Regions from separate parts of the Priestia sp. YIM B13491 genome, predicted to be linked through region 2. Evidence: riboswitches for the same ligand, from Rfam matches in the RefSeq annotation. Region 2 holds a riboswitch; the other holds the start of a gene.
What was found. A riboswitch is a leader RNA that binds a small molecule or an ion and turns the genes downstream of it on or off. The one in region 2 is predicted to bind S-adenosylmethionine.
Positions count from the first base shown of each region.

Region 1: linked by a shared signal. The riboswitch ahead of ACFX4E_RS06750 (trans-sulfuration enzyme family protein) and the one ahead of ACFX4E_RS07355 (bifunctional homocysteine S-methyltransferase/methylenetetrahydrofolate reductase) in region 2 are both predicted to bind S-adenosylmethionine.

Region 1 is NZ_JBHZOR010000002.1:110,890-116,236, reverse strand. Features, by position in the region: gene ACFX4E_RS06765 (CotH kinase family protein) at 167-1,252, shown strand; gene ACFX4E_RS06760 (spore coat protein) at 1,482-2,537, shown strand; gene ACFX4E_RS06755 (hypothetical protein) at 2,607-3,269, shown strand; SAM riboswitch class I at 3,438-3,555, shown strand; gene ACFX4E_RS06750 (trans-sulfuration enzyme family protein) at 3,627-4,772, shown strand; gene ACFX4E_RS06745 (trans-sulfuration enzyme family protein) at 4,756-5,347, shown strand, end outside.
Region 2 is NZ_JBHZOR010000002.1:224,235-229,581, forward strand. Features, by position in the region: gene ACFX4E_RS07340 (bifunctional 3,4-dihydroxy-2-butanone-4-phosphate synthase/GTP cyclohydrolase II) at 1-445, opposite strand, end outside; gene ribE (riboflavin synthase) at 462-1,121, opposite strand; FMN riboswitch at 1,400-1,550, opposite strand; gene ACFX4E_RS07350 (YkvI family membrane protein) at 1,658-2,692, opposite strand; SAM riboswitch class I at 3,037-3,143, shown strand; gene ACFX4E_RS07355 (bifunctional homocysteine S-methyltransferase/methylenetetrahydrofolate reductase) at 3,251-5,089, shown strand; gene metH (methionine synthase) at 5,090-5,347, shown strand, end outside.

The DNA.
Region 1 (5,347 bases), 110 kb from region 2:
AAACCTCCTTGTCAATTGGACTAGGTCTTGCATTAATAGAATACGCACTGATGCTTGTCCTTGATATGAGTCAAAAGTGGAGTTTGCGCAAATAGTTGATGAGGTGGGGTATCATGGAGAATTTACCCTTCATATACTTTAATAATTGAAGAAAGGTGGTCGAATAATGAAGCAAAAAGAAATCCCTCAATACGCTCTGTTTGTGAATGTAAAAGATTTAAAGGAAATACAAAGAGATATTTGGTCAGAAGAAGCGGTTCAGGCAACGATGAAGTTTAACAAAAAACGCTACGATATTGATTTGCTGCTAAGAGGCTCCCACATTCGGAAGATGAAAAAAAAGTCATATTATATTGAATTTTATTCTCCAAAAATATTTCAGCGTGCCAAAGAAATACACCTAAACGCTGAATACAAAGATCCATCGCTTATGCGCAACAAATTGTCCCTCGATTTTTTCTCCTCTTTAGACGTTTTATCTCCTCATTCTCAGTTTGTCACTCTTAAGATTAATGGGAAAAATGAAGGAATATATCTTCAGCTTGAATCGGTAGATGAACTATTTTTGAAAAAAAGAAATTTAGCGGATGGATCCATATTTTATGCAGTGGACGGAGATGCTAATTTTTCTTTGATGAGCGATTTGGATAAAAGGCCGAAAACAACTTTGTTATCTGGATATGAAGATAAAGCAGTGAGAGAAGGGGATGAGGAAAAATTAGAAAATTTTATATTTAATCTTAATACGTGGACAAATACGGAATTCGAACAGAATATTGAGAAGTATCTGAACGTCGACCGCTACTTATCTTGGTTAGTCGGTATTATTTGTATGCAGAATTACGACGGTTTTGTCCATAACTATGCCCTCTATCTAAATCATGAAAGCGGTCGCTTTGAACTGATTCCATGGGATTATGATGCAACTTGGGGAAGAGATGTAAATGGGAAAGTAATGGAAGGAGACTATGTCCGCGCACAAGGATTTAATACGCTTACAGCTCGCTTACTGGCGGTAAATAGCATTAAAAAGCGATATATTCAAAAAATGAACAATGTTCTAAATAATCAATTTACAATAGAATGCATGAAACCAATCATTTATCAACTGCATGAGTATATTGCTCCTTATGTATTAAAAGATCCTTACGTAAAAGATAACTTGGAGCAATTTTATAAAGAACCCGAATTTATGCTGTCTTTTATAAAAGAACGAACAGCGTATATTGAAAATAACCTTTTGACTCTTTAAAAAGAGATAGATTTATAGGCACTTTATAGGCAACAGTGGATTTTGCTAATAATAGGCAAATGCAGGAAATCAATAGCTGTACATGATACGTATATATACAGTATGAATGACCAATAAGGATAACTAATAAGGAGGAAAAACAATGAGTAACTATTACTATGGCCAAGAACAAGGGCAAAATCAAAACCCGCGCCAAAAATCAAGCCAAAAACGCAGCCGAAATATACAAATGCCTGATAAAGGCTATTCTTCTCACTTCAAACCCCTAAAAGGAAGAGTGGTGACCGTTTATCGTGGAGGACCTGAATCTAAAACAGGTTATTTGGTTGACGTGCAATCAGATTATTTAATCTTAGCAGTGGAAAGCAACAATAACAATAATAACAATGATGGTGAAAATAACAACCAAAACAATCAAAACAACCAAAATAATAATCAACAAGAATATACACTTGTATATTATCACTTAGCGCATGTAAAAAGTATAACTGAAGATACTATGTCAAATTCGGCACAAACGTTTACTGGAATTAGCGCAGAATTAGAATTATATCGAGGAAAAACTTTTGCTACAACTTTATCATTAATGAAAACTAAATATGTGCAGGTTAACCAAGGTGGACCTGAGAAAAAAGCAGGTCAGCTTCTTGATGTCTTAGGTTCATTTGAATCTGCTTATATAGTATTACTCACAGAGGACGACGGTGTCATCTATATTAATACTGAACACGTTAAGAGTGTGAGTGAATATCAAAACAACAATGGAGATCAAGCTAGTCAATCTGCAAATGAACTCGTAGTGAGCCAAGAACCAGAATATATGAAATCCAAAAGCTTTAACGATCTTTTTGCCCACCTTTCTCATAAATGGGTATCAATCAATAATGGAGGACCTGAAGCTGTAGAGGGCGTGTTAGTACAAAGCCGAAATGGTACATTTACACTTGTGCAGAATAATCAAGTATTACGCTTACAGCCAAGACACGTTAAAACCATTTGTGTAGGAGCAAAAGGGGCTTTTAAGCAAAACGATAACAATCAAAATAATGAAGAAACAGAAGAAAATGGAGAGACTGAAGCTGCAAAGTCTACAGAAGAGCGTACAGGAAGCCGTACGGGAGAACGTACAGGACGCCGCACGGGTGGACGCACAGACGATCGTTCTCGAGGACGCCGCTCGGGAGGACGCACAGGTGATCGCTCCGGAAGACGCCGTACGGGTTCACGCTCTTCAACACCGGCTGAGAAAGTTATTAAAACGAAAAATTATCGTTGGAAAGCATGATGAAATGGAACATAAAAGGTGCTTATAAAGCACCTTTTCTATCATATGGGAAAAAGGAGGAGAATGAGTATGAGTATGAATCATTATATCAATAAAATTGTGGAGTTAGATATTTCAGGTAAAACGACATTTGTTGGCAGACTTATTGATCTTGGATTAGATATTATGGTTTTGTATAATGGACATGATTATTTGTATATTCCTCTTTTACACATGCATGGTTTGCGGGAAGTATCTGAAGAAGACTATACGGTTTTACGTGAAATAGAAGAGAATTTAATAGAAGAAAGTCAGCGGATTTCTTATCGTAATATTTTACAGCAGGCAAAAGGGAAATTTATTGAAATTTATGTAACAGGAGGGAAATCATTGCATGGCTATATCACAAGCGTGCTGAATGATTATCTTGTGTTTTATTCTCCAGTGTATAAAAATGTCTTTGTTTCTCTGCATCATTTGAAATGGCTCACTCCTTACAGCAATGAGTTAACCCCTTATTCTTTAAGTGACAAAGAGCTCCCAGTAAGGCCCGCCTCTGCACCTTTTGTCAGAAACTTTGAAGAGCAGCTTAAAAAATATGAAAATCAACTGGTCGTATTAGATTTAGGGGATCAATCAGAAAAAATTGGCGTACTTAAAGAAGTTTCTAATAATATTGTTGAACTAATTACGGCAAATGGAGAAAGTATGTATTGGAAGTTAGCTCACGTAAAATCTGTACATTTGCCTTAGAAAAAGAGACCTCGCTTTCGTCTCTTTTTTTTTATGTGCTTATCAGGACAGGTATATTGAATAAACAAATGAGATGATTTAAATTTTTTAGAAAATTATGTTGACAATAAAGAAAATCTTTATTAAAGTTATTAACAACAAACGTTAACCACCAACAATTATATAGAACTCTTATCAAGAGTGGCGGAGGGACTGGCCCTGCGATGCCCGGCAACCATCAAATGAAACATTCATTTGAACGGTGCTAATTCCTGTGGAACATCAGTATTGTTCTAACAGATGAGAGAAATCGTGTATAAACGAACACTCTTCCATCTGTGAAGAGTGTTTTTTATTTTGAGTTAAGGAGAGAAATAGATGAAAATTGAAACTTTATTAGTTCGTTCAGGAGTAGGTCGTGATCCTTCAACAGGTTCTATTACAACACCCATTTACCAAGCATCAACATTTGCTCATCCTGCTTTAGGGCAAAGTACAGGATTTGACTATGCACGTACGGCAAACCCTACTCGTACAGCATTGGAAGAAGCAATTGCTGCTTTGGAAAAAGGAGAAGTAGGAGTAGCATTCGCTTCAGGAATGGCAGGTGTAATGGCAGTTTTAGCACTATTTAAAAACGGAGATCATTTAATTGTATCAGAGGATTTATACGGAGGAACGTACCGAGTACTAAATGAAATTTTTTCAGAGCAAGGAATTACTGTTTCGTACGTCAACACAGCCCATCTCGAGCAAGTAAAAGATGCGCTTCGTCCCAACACAAAAGCTTTATTTATTGAAACACCTACGAATCCAATGATGCACGTGACTGATTTGCCAGAAGCAATTTCGTTAGCTAAACAGCATGATTTGCTTACTATCGTTGACAATACCTTCATGTCCCCTTATTATCAGCGTCCTTTAGAGCTTGGAGCAGATATTGTGATACATAGTGCAAGCAAATACATTGGGGGTCATAATGATGTAGTTGCTGGTCTTGTAGTGGCTCGATGTAGAAGCTTAGGAGAGAAAATTCGTTTTTATCAAAATGCAGCTGGGGCAATCTTAGGTCCACAGGATAGCTGGCTGTTATTACGCGGTGTTAAAACGCTAGCGCTTCGTATGGAAAAGCATAATGAAAACGCACTGAAAATTGCAAATTGGCTTACTGCTCATGATCTCGTGGAAAAAGTGTATTACCCTGGTCTTGAAACACATCCAGGCTATGAAATCATGAAGAAACAAGCAACTGGATTTGGAGGCATGATTTCTTTTGCTGTCTCACACCCTGACATCGTGTCAGTACTTTTAGAAAATGTCAAAGTTATTACATTTGCAGAAAGCTTAGGAGGCGTGGAAAGTTTAATGACATTCCCAGCTCGTCAAACACATGCTGATATTCCGGAAGAAATTCGAAATCGTGTCGGAGTAACAAACTGTTTACTGCGATTATCAGTTGGAATTGAGCACGCAGATGATTTAATTAAAGATTTGAAGGAGGCATTTGATGCATACCAACAATAATAAACATAGATTTGGTACGAACTTAATTCATGCAAATACAGGAATTGACGGTCATTTTGGAGCGGTTAACGTACCTATTTATCAGGTATCTACATTTAACCAAGAAGATGAGACGAACAACGGCCGCTATGACTATTCTCGTTCAGGAAATCCAACTCGTGAGGCTTTAGAAAACACCATTGCTCAGCTAGAAAATGGATACGCTGGTTTTGCTTTTTCATCAGGTATGGCTGCTATCTCATCGGTGTTATCTATTTTTGAATCGGGGGATGAAATTTTAGTTTCACATGATACGTACGGCGGGACATATCGTGTATTAACACGATTATTTTCAAAGTTTGGTATCAAAACAACTTTTGTTGATACAACGAAGGTTGAGAAAGTTGAAGAAGCTATCACAAAGGATACGAAGGCTATTTATATCGAAAGCCCTTCAAATCCATTTTTACAGGTAACGGATATTAAAGCAGTAGCAAGTTTGGCGAAGGAGCGCAATCTCCTTACAATTGTGGATAACACGTTTTTAACACCTTATCTACAGCAGCCGATTGACCTTGGTGTAAACATTGTGATTC
Region 2 (5,347 bases):
CTAAATCAACAGCAGCCTCTGTATGACCTGCACGCTGGAGAACGCCCCCGTCTTTTGCAATCAATGGGAAAATATGTCCTGGGCGTTGAAAATCACTTGGTACCGTCGCTTCATTCACAAGAGCCATAACGGTAGCAGAGCGTTCGTATGCACTGATACCTGTTGTACTTGAAATATGATCAATACTTACTGTAAATGCTGTTCCATGTACATCCGTATTGTTCGCTACCATCGGGTGAAGATTCAATTTATGTGCAATTTCTTCATTAACAGGTGTACAAATTAATCCTCTTCCATGAGTAGCCATAAAGTTAATAACCTCAGGCGTCGTTTTTTCGGCTAATGCAATAAAATCTCCTTCGTTTTCTCGATCTTCATCATCGCATACAATAACCACTTTTCCCTTTTTTAACTCTTCAATGGCTTCTTCTACTTTATGAAACATCTCTTTCACCTCACTGTTAATTTGTAAAACCATGCTGCTGCAATAAATCCTTCATGTTACCTGAACGATTCGAGGCGCCAGGAGTTGACTTATTTGTCATCATCTGATGCATATATTTAGCTAACATATCGCATTCAATATTCACTTTGTCTCCTCGCTGTTTGTCTCCTACGACTGTGTGAAGCACCGTATGGGGAATAAGAGAAATAGTAAATGATTGGTTGCTGACATCAAAAATAGTAAGACTTGTTCCGTCTACGGAAACAGATCCTTTTAACATCATAAATTCACGAAGTTCAGGATCGACTTGAATTTCATAATAAAAGGCATTTCCTTTGCGTGTTTTGCTTACAATGGTTCCAATTCCATCAACGTGTCCGCTAACGAAATGCCCTCCAAACCGGCCATTTGCAGCCATCGCCCGCTCTAAGTTAACACGTGATCCAACGGTTAGAAGCTGAAGGGTACTTGCTTTAATCGTCTCCGGCATGACATCGACCGTAAATTCATTTTGAGAGTAAGCCGTTACGGTTAAACACACGCCGTTAACTGAAATACTGTCCCCTAAGTTCACATCTTCTAACACGGTCTTCGCATCAATCGTAAGAACAATTGCTTCTGTGGCCTTTTGAATACGTTTTATTTTTCCAATTTCTTCAATGATACCCGTGAACATTTTCTTCACCTGCCTTGGCGCTATTCCAACTTCTTATACCGTTTTGAAATAGCAGCTGCTTTTTTTTCATATTTATCTTTCCCCCAACCACTGAAAATAAAAAAGCCCCTTGAACAAATGTCCAAAGGGTCGGCTGAGCTGAATCAGTTTTATCTATGCAAAATTCCGCTAATTGTATACGAAATAAACAGTTATATTTTGTGTATAAAAACAAGGGTAGCTTTAAAAAAGGCAAGCGTGTCCCTTATTAATTCAACACAAAAAAACAACTGTGCTTCCTGATCCTTCTCCCATCCAGACTTTTACTGTCGGCTCTAGATTTTAACTAGATCCACCGCTAACATACATCGTATGAAAACGGGTCACGGGCTTAAAAGCATACGCTTTATCACCGCCGGTTGGGACTTACACCCGACCCCGAAGGATAATATATTCGACTGCTAGAGTCTTATTTGTTTTACATTATAGCAAAGTAAAATCGACTTGTCACATCATTTAACTTCGTTTTTTCACATCTATTCTTTAAAATCCAGCTTTTAGCTTATTTTTTCTTTTTTAATACATAGCATCCATACAAAAGCTAGTCCAATATAGCCAAATATCGGATACAAAAACTCAAGAAGCTGGGCATATCCGAATTGCCCAATAATAAAGCAAGCCAAGATAATAAATGCAAAAGCTTGTTTGTCATTCAGGGGAAGAAATGACTGAATCTGCTTAGCGATTCCAAATACATTTCCAATCAATGTAGTAAAAATCTCGCCTAACACAACTACCGTAAATAAAACATTCACCCACGCTGAGATATTTTTAACAACGGCACTCATCGGAATATCAAGTTGAAATGAATAAGGCAAATTGGAAAGGGCAAGATGAGTAGAAACAAGCATAAACGTAAGTACACATCCTCCTATTACGGCCCCTTTTTTAATCACGCTCCTATCTTTCACGGAGCTTCCTAATGGAACTAAAACAGCCTGAGCCAAAGCTAGATTTAGGGAAATATATAAAAAGGGACTAACCGCCCACTTCCACTGCGTGACGAGCGTTAAATCCGGCTTCGTTTGAATCAGTGAGAAATAGCTGATATTTGGCACAAAGATGATAAAAGCAAATGAAAGCATCATCGGCACAACAAGAGAATTAACCATTAAAATACCGTTAATTCCTTTGGCGATAAATATATAAGTTAAAACAATTGTAAAAATCATCCCAACAGGAGGCCATAGCCCGAACTGTTCTTTTCCTATTGCTCCCGTACTCGCTAGCATGACTGAAGTTACTCCAAATAAAATGACAATCATTACACCGTTTACCGCTTTTCCAAGCACATCACCAAATAAATATGTATTAAGCTGCTGATAAGAAGAAGCCCCAATTGCGTGCGAAAGCAGCATCATTTTCGAACCTAGCCAAATAAAAAACAAGCCGCTGACCAAAATCCCGACCATTCCAAGTTCCCCGTACTGTGTAAAAAATTGAACGATTTCCTTGCCTGTTGCAAAACCGGCTCCTACAACAGTGCCTACATACGTAGCAGCAACCTGCAGCGTGAGTTTCCACCTTTTCATGCCCATCACCCTTCTACCCTTCATAGTTCACTATATGTAGAAACGGTAAAAAAAAGACGAGCCTTTTTACGTGTAAATCTACGCATATCCCAGCGCTTGTGCCTTTTCGTTTATTTTTTATTTTTCATTTTCTTTTTGTATTTTTCACAAAAAACTCCTTAACCCCTAACATAACAGTCATTTCCAAACAAAATATACGGATATTTTCCCTTTAGCTTTTAAATTTTCCTCAATATTTGCTGGAAATTCACAATTTACTGTTGTATAATTTCTAAAAATCAGATAAATTATTAAATAAGTATTCTTTCTATTTAAAAAAATATGTTTCAATTATATACAATTGATTCTTATCATGAGAGGTGGAGGGACTGGCCCTTTGAAACCTCAGCAACCAGTCGTTAGAGACATGGTGCTAAATCCAGCAAGCAATTTATTGCTTGGAAGATAAGAAGGCGAAAAAAGTCTTCTTCTTAAGAAGACTTTTTCTATTTTATCGGCATATTGCATAAAACGAATCACTCGTGAAATAGAAGCGGAACAATTTAAGGAGGTTTTGACATGGGGTTACTTGAAGATTTAAAGTCTAAAATTTTAATTGGGGATGGTGCCACTGGTACCCTCCTTTACTCACACGGTATTGACAGCTGTTTTGAAGAACTAAACATCACCAAACCAGAAGAGGTTTCTCGTATTCACAGAGCCTATGTAGAAGCTGGTGCAAACGTTATTCAAACAAATACGTACGCTGCTAATTATCAAAAACTTGCCCGTTATGGATTAGAAGATTCAGTCAAAGACATCAATGTTGCTGGTGTAAAATTAGCGAAACAAGCTGCAAAAGATCAGGCTTACGTGGTTGGTACACTCGGCGGAATTCGTTCTTTCCAAAAAAACGCTATTAGTTTAGAAGAAGTTAAGCGAAGCATTCGTGAACAAATGTTTTGGCTTTTAAATGAAGGCGTGGATGGACTTTTGTTTGAAACATACTATGATTTCGAAGAATTAAAAACCGTTCTTACACTTGCAAGAAAAGAAACGGATAAGCCTATTATTACCCACGTTTCCCTGCATGATATTGGCGTACTGCAAGATGGGCGTCCTTTAGCAGATGCATTAAAAGAATTAGAAGACTTAGGAGCAGATGTTGTCGGGCTAAACTGCCGTTTAGGTCCTTACCATATGATTCAGTCTCTTGAAGAAGTACCGCTTCCTGATCGTGCTTTCTTATCTGCTTACCCTAATGCCAGCCTTCCTGCGTATGTGGAAGGAAAGCTGGAGTATGAAACGAATGAAGACTACTTTGTAGAAAGCGCACGTTTATTCCGCGAACAAGGGGTTCGCTTAATTGGAGGATGCTGCGGTACAACACCAGCTCACGTACGCGCTATGTCATCTGCCTTAAAAGACCTGCCTCCGATTACAAGTAAAGTCGTTAAAATGAGACCAGCCGTTACGGTTCAAGAGCGTGAGCAGCAGGATAAACCTCATATGCATGAAATTGTGAAGAAGCGCCGCTCGGTTATCGTCGAGCTAGATCCGCCTAAACAGCTGGGTCCGACGAAATTTTTAGAAGGAGCAAAAGCACTCGATAAAGTCGGCGTAGATGCTATTACATTAGCTGATAATTCTCTTGCCTCACCTCGCATCAGCAACTTGGCAATGGCAACACTGATGCAGCAAGAAACAAAAGCACGACCGCTTATTCATATTACCTGTCGCGATCGAAATTTAATTGGACTTCAATCTCATTTAATGGGACTTCATACGCTAGGAATGAATCAAGTGCTTGCAATTACCGGTGATCCGTCAAAAGTTGGCGATTTCCCTGGCGCCACTTCGGTCTACGATTTATCTTCATTTGACTTGATTAGTTTAATCGCTCAATTTAATGAAGGACTATCTTATTCGGGTAAACCACTTGGTCAAAAAACCAATTTTTCCATCGCAGCTGCCTTTAACCCAAACGTGCGTCACTTAGACCGAGCCGTTCAGCGTTTGGAAAAGAAAATCGACTGCGGGGCTCACTATTTCATTACTCAGCCTCTCTATTCAACTAAGCAAATTGAAGAGGTATATGAAGCAACCAAACATTTAACAACACCGGTATACATCGGGATCATGCCGTTAACAAGCGCGAGAAATGCTCGATTTATTCACCATGAAGTACCTGGAATTAAATTATCAGAAGATATTCTAGAACGCATGGACGCAACGGGAAATGACCGAATTCGCGGTGAAGTCGAAGGTCTTGCGATTGCAAAAAACTTAATTGATACAGCATATGAGCTTTTTGACGGTATTTACTTAATTACGCCGTTTATGCGCTATGAAATGACCGAAATTCTAACACGCTATATTCATGACAAGCAACTTGTTACATCAGAAAGGAAGATATAAATGAGCTCACTTATCGAACAACAACTAAAGAAGCGAATACTCGTCATCGATGGAGCAATGGGAACGATGATTCAAGATGCTGATTTAACCGCTGAAGATTTTGGCGGCGAAGAATATGAAGGCTGCAACGAATATTTGACTCGAACAGCGCCTCATGTGATTCAGCGCATTCATGAAGAGTACTTTGCAGCAGGTGCTGACATCATTGAAACCAATACGTTTGGCTCAACATCTACCGTACTTGATGAATACGATTTA